2 regions of the Peribacillus sp. JNUCC41 genome follow, and region 2 is predicted to be linked to the other one. Evidence: riboswitches for the same ligand, from Rfam matches in the RefSeq annotation. Region 2 holds a riboswitch; the other holds the start of a gene.
What was found. A riboswitch is a leader RNA that binds a small molecule or an ion and turns the genes downstream of it on or off. The one in region 2 is predicted to bind S-adenosylmethionine.
Positions count from the first base shown of each region.

Region 1: it holds a riboswitch for S-adenosylmethionine, as region 2 does, so the genes downstream of both, JNUCC41_RS14480 (methionine ABC transporter ATP-binding protein) here and JNUCC41_RS23710 (bifunctional homocysteine S-methyltransferase/methylenetetrahydrofolate reductase) in region 2, are expected to answer to the same signal.

Region 1 covers NZ_CP062163.1:2,981,348-2,987,462, reverse strand. Annotated here, with positions in the region: gene JNUCC41_RS14505 (YheC/YheD family endospore coat-associated protein) at 1-286, shown strand, start outside; gene JNUCC41_RS14500 (YheC/YheD family endospore coat-associated protein) at 283-1,479, shown strand; gene JNUCC41_RS14495 (YheE family protein) at 1,543-1,746, shown strand; gene JNUCC41_RS14490 (hypothetical protein) at 1,832-2,020, shown strand; gene JNUCC41_RS14485 (MBL fold metallo-hydrolase) at 2,143-2,967, opposite strand; SAM riboswitch class I at 3,250-3,354, shown strand; gene JNUCC41_RS14480 (methionine ABC transporter ATP-binding protein) at 3,423-4,439, shown strand; gene JNUCC41_RS14475 (methionine ABC transporter permease) at 4,426-5,094, shown strand; gene JNUCC41_RS14470 (MetQ/NlpA family ABC transporter substrate-binding protein) at 5,150-5,971, shown strand.
Region 2 covers NZ_CP062163.1:4,913,840-4,919,954, forward strand. Annotated here, with positions in the region: gene metH (methionine synthase) at 1-2,208, opposite strand, end outside; gene JNUCC41_RS23710 (bifunctional homocysteine S-methyltransferase/methylenetetrahydrofolate reductase) at 2,201-4,048, opposite strand; SAM riboswitch class I at 4,152-4,250, opposite strand; gene JNUCC41_RS23715 (MOSC domain-containing protein) at 4,362-5,012, opposite strand; gene JNUCC41_RS23720 (non-homologous end joining protein Ku) at 5,516-6,115, opposite strand, start outside.

The sequences.
Region 1 (6,115 bases), 1.9 Mb from region 2:
CGATGAGGCGAAAGAAGTCGAACGAAAGCTATCGGAAGCCGCGCTGATTTTAAGTGACAGTATTGAAAAGAACTTGGACGGCATCATTGCAGAAATAGGATTTGATTTTGGATTGGATAAAAAAGGGCAGGTTTGGATGTTTGAAGCCAATTCCAAACCTGGACGTTCCATATTCGCCCATCCAAAACTCAAGGATTTCGAATTGCTGACCAGAAAGCTAAGCCTTGATTATGCCATTTATCTTACGGAACAGACGATTACGAAATCAATCAGTGTACCGCGATGAACATTTTTTACGATAGCCCCACTGAAAATTGGTACCACAATCATGAGAATGCTGAACTTTTCGCCGGCCCTGCCAAAAAGGAAATCAGCTATAAAAAGGACCATTCGAATCAACCCCTAATTCCAATCACGATATATCCCGGTAACCGGATTCTCGCCGTCGGAATTTTAACTGTTTCCAATCCCAAAAAGGAATCAGGTTTGGGTGGAAACCTGACCCTTTTTCGGGACCTATCATTATATTTATTAAAACATGGAATATTGGCGTATGTATTCACAGGAAATGCCCTTCATCCCGATTCGTTGAGAGGGTATGTTTTTTCCTCCATTTCAAACAAGTGGATCGAATGTAAAGTACCCTTCCCTGACATCGTCTATAACCGTATCCCTTCGAGGAGCTATGAGGCGTCAGAGGAATTCCAACATCTTATCACACACTTTAAAGATTCCCGAATGCATCTATTCAACCCCTGTTTTATAGATAAATATGTAATGTTCGAAGCATTAAATGAAGATGGATTCCTCACCAAACACCTTCCGCCCACAACGGTCTTACGAAACAGCGATTGCCTTTATTCATTCCTGGAGACCTACAGGCATATATACCTTAAACCCTGCAAAGGAAGCCAAGGGAAAGGCATTTATACCATAATCAAAAATGATGATGGTACACTATTGTTCAATAGCTTGAAGCATAGTGAGTCCTTCCCGGATTTCGCATCATTCTGGAAAACAAAAAAAAGGGATTTATTAAAAAGGAGCTATCTTGCTCAACAGGCGATCAGACCAAAAAAACTTTTTGGACATCGTTATGATTACCGGATTCTCGTCCATTATGAAAAAGGTTTTTATAAAGTGACCGGCAAAGCGGTAAGGATGTCACAAACTCAGGAAATCACCACCCACACTCCCCGAGGGGGTAAGCTTTTCCCTTATCAAGACCTGCAATCAAGAAGCCTGAATCAAAAATTAGCGAATATCGCCCAAAAATGCGGAGAGATACTTTCGAAAAAAATCGGGTTTCTCGGAGAGTTTTCCATTGATATAGGGGAAGACGAATCGGGTTCGCTCTTCATATATGAAGTGAACTCAAAGCCCATGCAATTCGATGAAGTGGAAATTGAAACAAACAGGCTTTTGCATTTAAAAAATCTTTTCATTGAATTAACTTTTCCCAACCTGACAATAAAATAACACCTCCAGCTGCCGTTTTCCATTATACTTAAATGAGAAACTGTATATATGGAGGTAATACATATGATCACTCATTTTCAATGGTCACCATTGCATAAAAATCTGCCGGGATGGAGAATTTCCTTTTATTTCAACAAGAAGGCAGTCCAAGCCTTGTATCATAAAGATGGCTCCATCGAGTGGACAGCCAACCCGCCTTCCGAAACAGATGAAACCAAACTCAAAAGCATGGTACATGATTTAATGATCTTCCATGTATATGAATGAATTTTCTTTACATTCATGAAATCCTTATACAGAATAAAAAAAGCTCCTTTGCCTAAACTAAAGAAAAGGCTAGGAGGGATTAATTTTGGATAAAGAAAAAATGACATTTTTGAAGGATACCGAATATGATGGCAAGGACTCCGTTTACCTGGATATCGACCGTATCATCAATGAAGGAATGGCAGGCGGAAATGTGTATGAAGTCGCTAACCTTCAGAACATCGAAGAAGCACATGATTTTTATGATGAAACAGATCCCAACGAAAATAAATAATTTAGGTGGGCTCTCTTAAGGAGGGCTCCCCTTTTTTACTTATCCCGTTCATCTCCCGCTTGCACTGCATTCCCCCCTATGGAAGTTGTTTGAGTGACAAATAGAAAACATTGAAATAGCATTCAAATAGTTCCATTGTCCCTTACATTTAAAATATTTTCTTTTAATATCGATGTAATGATATGCTCTGAATCCCATTCATGCCCAGATATCTCGATAAGGGGATAGCGATTCGGTAAAACGGCCTGCTGGATTTCATGAACGGTCAGCCCTTGAGAATGCAAGCGTAAAATTTCACCTTGTAGGTTTTCCAAATAATCGAGCTTTTTCCGAAACATGTCCTTCCCATCAGGGACATGTCCAGCATGGCAGCAAAACACTTCCCCGAAGTCATATTGAAGTAACCTTTTAATGGAATCGATGATGACCGGGACAGACTCTTCCCGTAAGACAAGCTTTGTTTTTGGTGTTACGAAAAGGTCTCCTGAAAAGAGCATGCCATTACTGTGATTCAAATACACCATATGGTCCTTTGCATGACCAGGGGTAAAAATGGGCTCCCACGTTTGGGTGCGTGAATGAATGGCCTTCCCTACCGACTCAGCTTTAAAGGCGTCTCTCTTTCCCCAGAAAATTTTACGATATTCAGGATATACGGCATCCTTTGCACAAACCTCAACCGACATCGGATGAATGAAAAGCGGGACCTTTTTATTTTCCTGTATCCATGCAGCGCCCCCGGTATGGTCTTCATGATAGTGAGTCAGGACCACTGAGTCGAAGTCTGCGGACTCATAGAATGGAATGAGCTCTTCCAATAAAATCTGTGCGCCAGTATCTATCAATAGACCATCCGTTAAAAAGACATAAACACTCATCCCGGATTTGTTCCCGCCAGGAGTCCCGTTCACACAAACCACATCATTTATCGTGTTAATCTCTAACATTCAATTGCCTCCCCATCATTACACAAATATAGTTTCATCTTCCTTTTTCTAACTTTACTATAATAAATGTATTACCACTTCACTCTTTTGACAAGGAAATTTTGGAATAATTAACCTGGACAAAAATGCTGGATTATTGCATAATTGCCCACTTTTAATGGACCTTACTAAACTTTAATAACAAAAAATCACCCCGAAAATTTCAGAAACGATTGACATTGTCGAATTTTACAAATAATATAGATTATATTGAAAAACTTGAAATATTCTAAAATAATAATTTACTTATCAAGAGTGACGGAGGGATCAGGCCCTGTGATGTCCGGCAACCGCCCTTAGGGAACGGTGCCACTTCCTGCAGAATGATTGCATTCTGAAAGATAAGACGAGATATAATTTCGCTGCCTCTTTCTGAATGATAGGGGCAGTTTTTTAATGTTTAAGGGGGAAAGCTCATGATTGAAATCCGTTCAGTCCGAAAGGAATACGTCTCGAAGAAAAACCGAGTTATCGGAGTGGATAACGTATCTTTAACCATTCAAACTGGCGAAGTGTATGGAATTGTCGGCTACAGTGGAGCTGGAAAAAGCTCATTACTCCGCTGCTTGAATTTGCTTGAACGTCCGACAGGTGGAAATATCATCATCGACGGCATTGATTTAACCTCTTTATCAAGTAAAGAACTTCGTAAACAACGGCAAAAAATCGGAATGATATTCCAACACTTTTCACTGGTCAGTTCAAAAACCGTTTATGAAAATGTCGCTTTCGCCTTAAAGGCCGCGCATCGGTCGAAGGATGCCATCAGGTTACGTGTATTGGAATTGTTGGAAATCGTAGGGCTCAGCGATAAGAAAGATGTCTATCCGGCGCAGCTTAGCGGTGGACAGAAGCAACGGGTAGGCATAGCCCGTGCCTTAGCAAATGACCCCACTGTTCTATTATGTGATGAAGCGACTTCAGCACTTGATCCAACAACTACAAAAGCGATTTTACAATTATTGAAAAAGATAAGCAGTAAGCTTGGCATCACCATCGTGTTGATTACACATGAAATGGAAGTGGTCAAAGAGCTATGCCACCGTGTCGCCGTCATGCAGGATGGCCGTGTAATTGAAGAAAGTCCCGTTTATGAAATATTTTCACAGCCTAAGCAGGAGTTAACGAAGCAATTCATTAGCAGTGTTCTGGATTTCGCACTCCCTCCGCACTTGATTGATGAAAGTAAAGGTACGATCATTAAAATTCAATTCGAAGGGCAAACCGCTGGTGAGTCGATCCTTTCGGATGCTCTCCAATCCCATTCAGTAAAGGGGAATATTTTACACGGTAAAATTGAGTATATCCAGGATGTCCCTTTAGGCATTTTAATCATCGAGTTAATAGGCGATGCCGCTCAAGTTCATTCGGCATTGCAATATATAAAAAATCGTTCCAGTTCTGTGGAGGTGCTAAAACATGTCACTGCTTGATTCCATCGTCAATATTTTACCTGATCTTAATAAAGCCTTTCTTGAAACGATTTATATGGTCGGTGTTTCCCTTGCAGTAGCCCTGTTAATCGGTTTACCGCTTGGAGTATTGCTGTTTACAACAACAAGGAATTTATTTTTTGAAAATAGTATCGTGAATCGATTTCTAGGATTCGCAGTCAATATTGTCCGTTCAATCCCTTTCATCATTCTCTTGGTCGCCCTCCTTCCTTTAACGGATCTTCTAACTGGATCGACAATAGGGCCGAGAGCGGCTTCTGTATCCCTGTCGGTGTCCGCAATACCTTTTTTTGCAAGAATCGTTGAAACGGCATTACGTGAAATAGACAGAGGAGTGATTGAAGCTGCAATTGCCGTAGGAGCCACTCCATGGATGATCATTAAGGATGTACTTCTTCCAGAGGCAAAACCGGGTATCATTCAAGGACTGACATTAACGACCATTTCGCTTATCGGTTACTCAGCGATGGCAGGGACAATCGGCGGGGGCGGAATTGGCGACCTGGCCATCCGGTACGGTTATTACCGTTATGACAACACAGTCATGATCACGACGATCGTCGTGTTGATCTGCCTTGTACAAATCATTCAAATGGTTGGTGACAAGGCCTCATACATAGTTAACAAACGATAGGGATCAGTCATTTTTCAATGATTCAATACATTTCATTACACAGGAGGAATTTCAAATGAAGAAAATAGCTTCGTTATTATCAGTCTGTGCACTTGCCCTTGGCTTGGCAGCATGCGGGAGTGATGATGCATCCCCAAAAACTGAAGACAAAAAAGAATTGAAGATCGGGGCGACTACCGGGCCCTATGCCGATATGGTTAAAGAGGCCATCAAACCAGGACTGGAAGATCTCGGTTACAATGTAGAAATCGTCGAATTCACCGACTATATCCAGCCGAATAAGTCCCTTGGCAACCATTCGATCGATGCCAACCTCTTCCAGCATAAGGTGTACATGGATAACTTCGCTAAAGAAAATGATTTAGAGCTTTCCGACCTTATCATAGTTCCAACAGCACCAATGGGCATATATTCGAACAAGTATAAATCATTGAAAGAAATTAAAGACGGTACATCCCTTGCAGTGCCCAATGATCCGGTTAACCTCGCACGTGCACTTAAAGTGCTGGTGGATGAAGGGTTGATTGAAGTCGATCCAGATGTCGACCCTTTAAAAATATCTGAAAAGGATGTAACCAAAAATCCAAAAAACATCCAACTCAAACCATTGGAATCCGCTCAATTGCCCCGGGCAACAGACAGTGTTGACCTATCAGCGGTCCCTGGCAACTTCGCTCTTGCAGCGAAAATGGACCTCCAGGATGCCCTTGTTTTAGAAAAAATGCCGGATATGTATCGAAACGTTGTTACAGTGAATACAAAAGATGTAGACTCCCAATTTGCAAAGGATATTAAATCAGTAGTGGAATCCGACCAGTTCGAAAAAGTCATCGATGACAAATTTGCCGGGTTCGGAAAACCAGACTGGATGAATTGATCAAATAATCGAGGCCTGCTTCCCCTTATTGGGAGCAGGCCTTTCATTAAGGACAACGTGGCGGCCGCCATGGAAAACCTTGAAATCCTCACGAACCATGCAAGCAGATCCATGTACTAAAAAACGATGGGGTTTTTACCCCAT
Region 2 (6,115 bases):
TAGGATGATATCCACTAAGTTTTTCCCGATATCATGCACATCTCCCTTGACGGTCGCCAAAAGGATTTTCCCTTTCTTAGCACTATCTTCTGAGTTTTCCATTAGTGGTTCAAGGTGGGATACAGCCGCCTTCATCGCTTCAGCACTCTGGAGCACCTCTGCGACAATAAGTTGGTTGTCATTAAACAACCTCCCCACCTCACTCATGCCATCCATCAATGGTCCATTGATGATTTCCAATGGGTTGTCACCGCGCTCAATCGCTTCATTTAAATCATCAACCAATCCTTCTTTCGTTCCCTCGATAATATAGTTACCTAAACGTTCATCCAATGGCAGGATCACACCATTATCCTTCTTCTCCGCTTTTTTCCCGCGATAAAACTCGGTAAAAATCGCTAAAGTTTCAGTTGAAGTCTCAAATAGCAGTGCCTCAGCCAATTTCACTTCCTCTTCCGGTATCAGAGCGAAACGTTCAAGTTTTTCTGTATTCACGATAGCATAATCGAGACCCGCTTTTGTACAATGGTAAAGGAAAACTGCATTTAATATTTCCCTTCCCCTCGCTGGCAGACCGAATGAAACGTTAGAAATGCCAAGTATCGTTAGGCATTCCGGAAACTTTTCTTTAATCGCCTTTATTCCATTCACCGTTTCCAATGCAGATCCAATATATTGTTCATCCCCTGTGCCTACAGGAAATACAAGCGGATCAAAAATGATGTCACTTTTGTTCAGACCGTACTTATTAACGAGCAAATTCACAGACCGTGTAGCCACTTCCAATTTCCGTTCAGCATCGACTGCCATCCCAGTTTCATCAATGGTTCCTACGACAACGGCAGCACCATATTGATGGACTAATGGCACTATTTTTTCAAAGCGCTCTTCACCATCTTCAAGGTTTATGGAATTAATGATCGATTTTCCTTGTGAATGTTTTAATGCTTGTTCAAGCACGGCTTCATCCGTAGTATCGATGACCAATGGGACTTTCACTTTTTTGACGACCTCTTCCACAAATTCCTTCATATCGCCAAGCTCATCTCCATCAGGATCAGCAAGACAGATATCAATGACATGGGCCCCTTTTTTTACCTGGGAGCGTGCAATTTCGGCAGCTGGCTCATAATGCTTTCCGCGTATCAGCTCCTTGAATTTTCGGGAACCGATAACATTCGTTCTTTCACCTACGAATAAAGGCCGCATTGAATCATCATAAATTAGCGGCTCTATGCCCGATACGGCATGACCATGGGCTGTTTCCGTAATTGTACGGGGTTTCATGCCTTCGAGGACCCTGGAAAGTTCTTTAATATGTTCTGGTGTCGTACCACAACATCCGCCAATGATATTGATCCATCCCTTTTCGGCGAATTGCTTCATTTTCTCTGCCAGTGAAGTAGGTGACTCATGATAGTGGCCTTCTTCATCAGGGAGCCCGGCATTCGGATAACAGCTGATGGCGCTATTTGATATATCTGCAAGTGTCCTGATATGGTCTATCATGAATTCCGGCCCTGTTGCACAATTAAGGCCAACCGCAACGGGCTTCATATGTTCAACCGATAAATAGAAAGCTTCTATGGACTGGCCAGCAAGTGTAGTGCCCATCGGTTCGATTGTCCCTGATATGATGACAGGCACATCTTTTCCTGTTTTAGCGAATGCTGCTTTGATTCCGGAAAAGGCTGCCTTGACATTAAGCATATCCTGACAGGTTTCCACCAATAACAAGTCTACCCCGCCATCCAAGAGACCCAGTGCCTGTTCTGCATAGGAATCGGTTAAAATATCAAAAGTCGTTCCGCCCGTTACGGAAAGCGTTTTTGTAGTTGGACCCATCGAGCCAGCTACATACCTTGGCCATTCATCATTGGAGTACTTTTCACAAGCTTTAACGGCAAGCTCAGCTGAAATCTTATTAAGCTTGTAAGCAATAGTGCTTATTTGGTATTCCTCCAGTACGATGCTGGTCGCTCCGAAGGTATTTGTTTCAATGATGTCTGCACCCGCCGCTAAATATTTTTCATGAATGGATTGGATGATTTCCGGTTGCGTCAATGATAAATATTCATTGCAGCCCTCAAATTGTTCCCCTCCAAAATCCCCTGCCGTCAAATTCTCCGCTTGAAGCATGGTTCCCATCGCCCCGTCAAGAAGGAGTATTTTAGAATTCAACTGATCTTGAATCGCTTTTTTATTCATGTACTGCCACCTCTGATGTATGTTTACTATCGACTTTTCTAATATATTTCGTAAGTTCCGCCGTCATTTCATAGCGAAGGAACGGAGTGATTAAATATATGCCCTTGAATTTTTCCCTTGCCGCGTCCACTAGCTCTCGCGCTATATTCACTCCTTCAATCCTCGACTTTACAGGGTCATCCCCCGCTAACGCCATGGCTCTTCTAACGTTATCAGGCAATTTGATGCCTGGGATTTCATTATGGATGAATTCGGCGTTCCTGGTGCTGGTCAAGGGCATGATACCGATGAAGATCGGGGTTTCTAAATGTTTTGTAGCTTCATATACTTCTTCGATCTGCTCCACGGAATAGATTGGCTGTGTCAAGAAGGATTGGGCACCGCAGGCAATCTTCTTTTCCATTCTCAGTACCGCTTTATCCAGATATTTCACATTGGGATTAAACGCTGCAGCAATTTTGAAATTTGCCCGTTGGCCCAAACTTTGCCCCGAATAGGAAAGACCTTCATTAAATTGTTTGACCATACTTATTAGGTCAAAGGAAGATAAATCATAAACCGAAGTGGCGCCCGGGAAGTCCCCAATTTTTGAAGGGTCTCCGGTGATGATCAATATTTCGTTCAGGCCCACCGTCTGCAGACCCATTAAATGTGACTGCAGTCCAATCAAATTTCGATCACGGCATGTTATATGCACCATCGGCTCTATATTCAATTGGTTCTTAAGTAAATTAGCCAGTGCATCATTAGATATCCTTGGTGAGGCAAGCGAATTATCCGCTAATGTAACGGAATCGACCCCTGCTTTTTTCAAAACCTCGGCACCAGTCATGAAGCTCGCTATACCTAACTTTTTCGGTGGATCAAGTTCAACTAGAATCGTCCTTTCTGTTTTGGCCTTTTCGAACAGGGGACGTTCCAATTCTCTATCATTCACTTCAATTATTTCTATTTCACGGGATTTCGTGAATTTCTCTTTCACAGGAGCCAAACTTCCAATCGCATTCTTTACAGCTTGAATATGCAGCGGAGTCGTTCCACAGCACCCTCCTATGATCGCGGCACCCTGCTCACGAAGTTCTAGGGCACTTGAACCGAAGTATTCCGGCACAGCTTTATAGACGAGCCTTCCATCCACATAATCCGGGAGGCTGGCATTTGGGTATATGGCAATTGATGCTTGCTTTGGCAAACTCACTTCTTCCAAGGCCCGAATCATATGATGTGGACCGAGACGGCAATTCACCCCCACAACATCGGCACCCAATTGCTCAAGTTTTTGAAAGGCTTCATTTAAATGGATTCCATTTTGAAGATTTCCCAGTTCATGCATCGAAACATTTGCGATGATCGGCAGTCCAGTTTCATTTTTAACGATTTGCAGGACGGTTTCCAGTTCTTCCAGGTCATAAAATGTTTCCAAGAGAATTCCATCAGGGTTTTCCATCAAAAGACTGTATAGCTGTTCACGAAAACCCCGTTTTATCTCTTCCATGCTTAAATCCGATTTCCTGATGCTCCGCTGTGCCCCTATGGTACCGAAGACGTATGCCTTTCCTTTTGCCGCTTTTTTAGCAAGAATGACTCCCTGGCGATTGATTCTGCTTACCTCATCTTCCAGTCCATACCGTTTCAATTTGTTGAAATTGGCTCCGTATGTATTCGATTGAAGGATATCTGCACCAGCTTCCAAATAGGCACGGTGGATGGATTCTATTTGATCTGGGTTCGTGCAGTTTAATTCCTCATAGCATTGATCGATGCCATTTGAATATAATAAGGTCCCCATTGCCCCTTCCCCAACCAGTATTCTTTCTTTCACGTCTTTACGAAAATTCATCATTACATCCTCTCTCAAAAACAATCCTGTTTTTGTCGTATTCTATGAGTATGAGAGAAAAGGAAAAAAACCTTCTCAAAGAAGAAGGTTTTTTGAAACATTCTCCTCATCTATCAAGCTCTGCTTGCTGGATTTAGCACCTTTGCCTAAGCTGGTTGCTGAGGTTTCTTCGGGCCAGTCCCTCCACCTCTCTCGATAAGATCCATTTATATAATTTTCACAAGATTTCAAAATTTGATTATACTTAATTTACATTAATAATCTGTCAATTTCAATACCTGATCGACATTTTTTTCACTTTTGCAAAAATCATTCAACCTTTTGCAGCTTGAACCCTCTTCAGGATCCTTTGTTTCCAGTCTTCCGCTAACGAGTCTAGTGTAAGTAAAGCCTTTGCGCCTTCCAGCCCATCTCGTTTATGAAGGATTACCTCTGCTGCATAATGAACTGAAATTTTTTCCTGCAAACGATCTATCAGCACAATCTCGTTTTGTTTATTTATCGTTCCTTCTTGAAGTACTCGTGCAAAATAACCAGTTAAACTCGTTTTCAGCACGAGTTCCAAAAACTTAGGTTCTTGATTGAAATGGGAAATGGTCGAACAAGGTATCCTCCCCTGGTTAATTTGAACAATCACTTCGCCTATTTGATAAATATCGCCAATATATGTTGTTTCTTCTCTCATCCCCGCTACAGTTAAGTTTTCACCGAATGCAGGGATTTCCAGTTTTTTAGAGAATTTTTCATTCCATAATGAATAATGCTCAAAGGGGTAAAAGCACAAAACGCGATCAGGACCTCCGTGGAACTTTACATTACCAACCCCATCACCAATTATACCTGATTTAGTCACTGTCACATTTTCCTGTGCTTGTTTATCCATTGCTGAAAAGATTTCGATATTCGAAAAAATTTCATGCTTCGGCTTCCCGGCATGAAGTGCTTTGATTTTTCCATTTTCCATTTTGCATCTTCCATTCAAATATATTTTTTATCATCCTGTATGTATAAATTATACTAAAAATCCATTTATTCTGTAGTTATTTATAAGAATATGAAAATGCAAAAGCCTCATGAGCCGTTAAATGGGGGAAATATCATTGATTTCCAGAAAAATTCATAGGTTAGTTCAGTAATTTTGTTGCTATTTCAGAATTAAATATGGTAGAATATGAACACAATATATAGTCGAAAACTACAACCGTTCGCCTATATGTTGATTTTCACGATTGAATTCCTCATTGTCGCTCTTTAGGGAGCGAATTTTTTTGCCTTCATTTCCATCCACCATTTTCTATTAATCCCATTTTGTTTCTTACATCGTGATCCACTTACATATTTGCACTTTCCTTACCTATGTAAATCTCCCCTATTAATTCACTTTCCTTACCATTTAGAAAGCAAATTACCTTGCTAAAACAAGCAGAAAGCCGAGCGACATCATGTGTCTTCCGCTCAGCTTCCTGTTTAAGCTTGTTTCTTTTTTTTCGGTGCCACTTTCTTTCGGGTCGTCTTTTTCATTTCCGTTTCATCATGTTTCGTACGGTCAATGGATGCCTGTAAAGCCTCCATTAAATCGGTTACATTGTTGGAAACTGGTTCTTTTGTTTTGGCTGTAATCGTCGTCTGTCCTGCTTTCTTTGATTCAATCAATTCAAGCAACGCGGTTCGATAGTCATCGGTGTATTTTGCCGGATCGAAAGTAGTCGTTAATTGATCTATCAATAAAACGGCAGTATCGATTTCTTTTTTTTCAATCGTATCGTTGGCAGGAATATTCGGAACATCCGCTGTGGGGCGAACTTCATCCGGATAATGAATCGTTTCCATCACCAAGGTATTATCAACGACTCGGATTACTGCCATTTGTTCTTTAGAGCGGATGATGATTTTCGCTAACCCTACCTTATTCGATTCCTTGAGGGCCTGTCTCAAAAGGGAATAAGCTTTTATCCCTCCGTCATTAGGAGACATGTAATAACTCCGGTTAAAATAAATGGGATCTATTTCTTCAATTTTAACGAAATCCACGATTTCCACGGCTTTTTCTTCGTTTTGTTTTTTCAG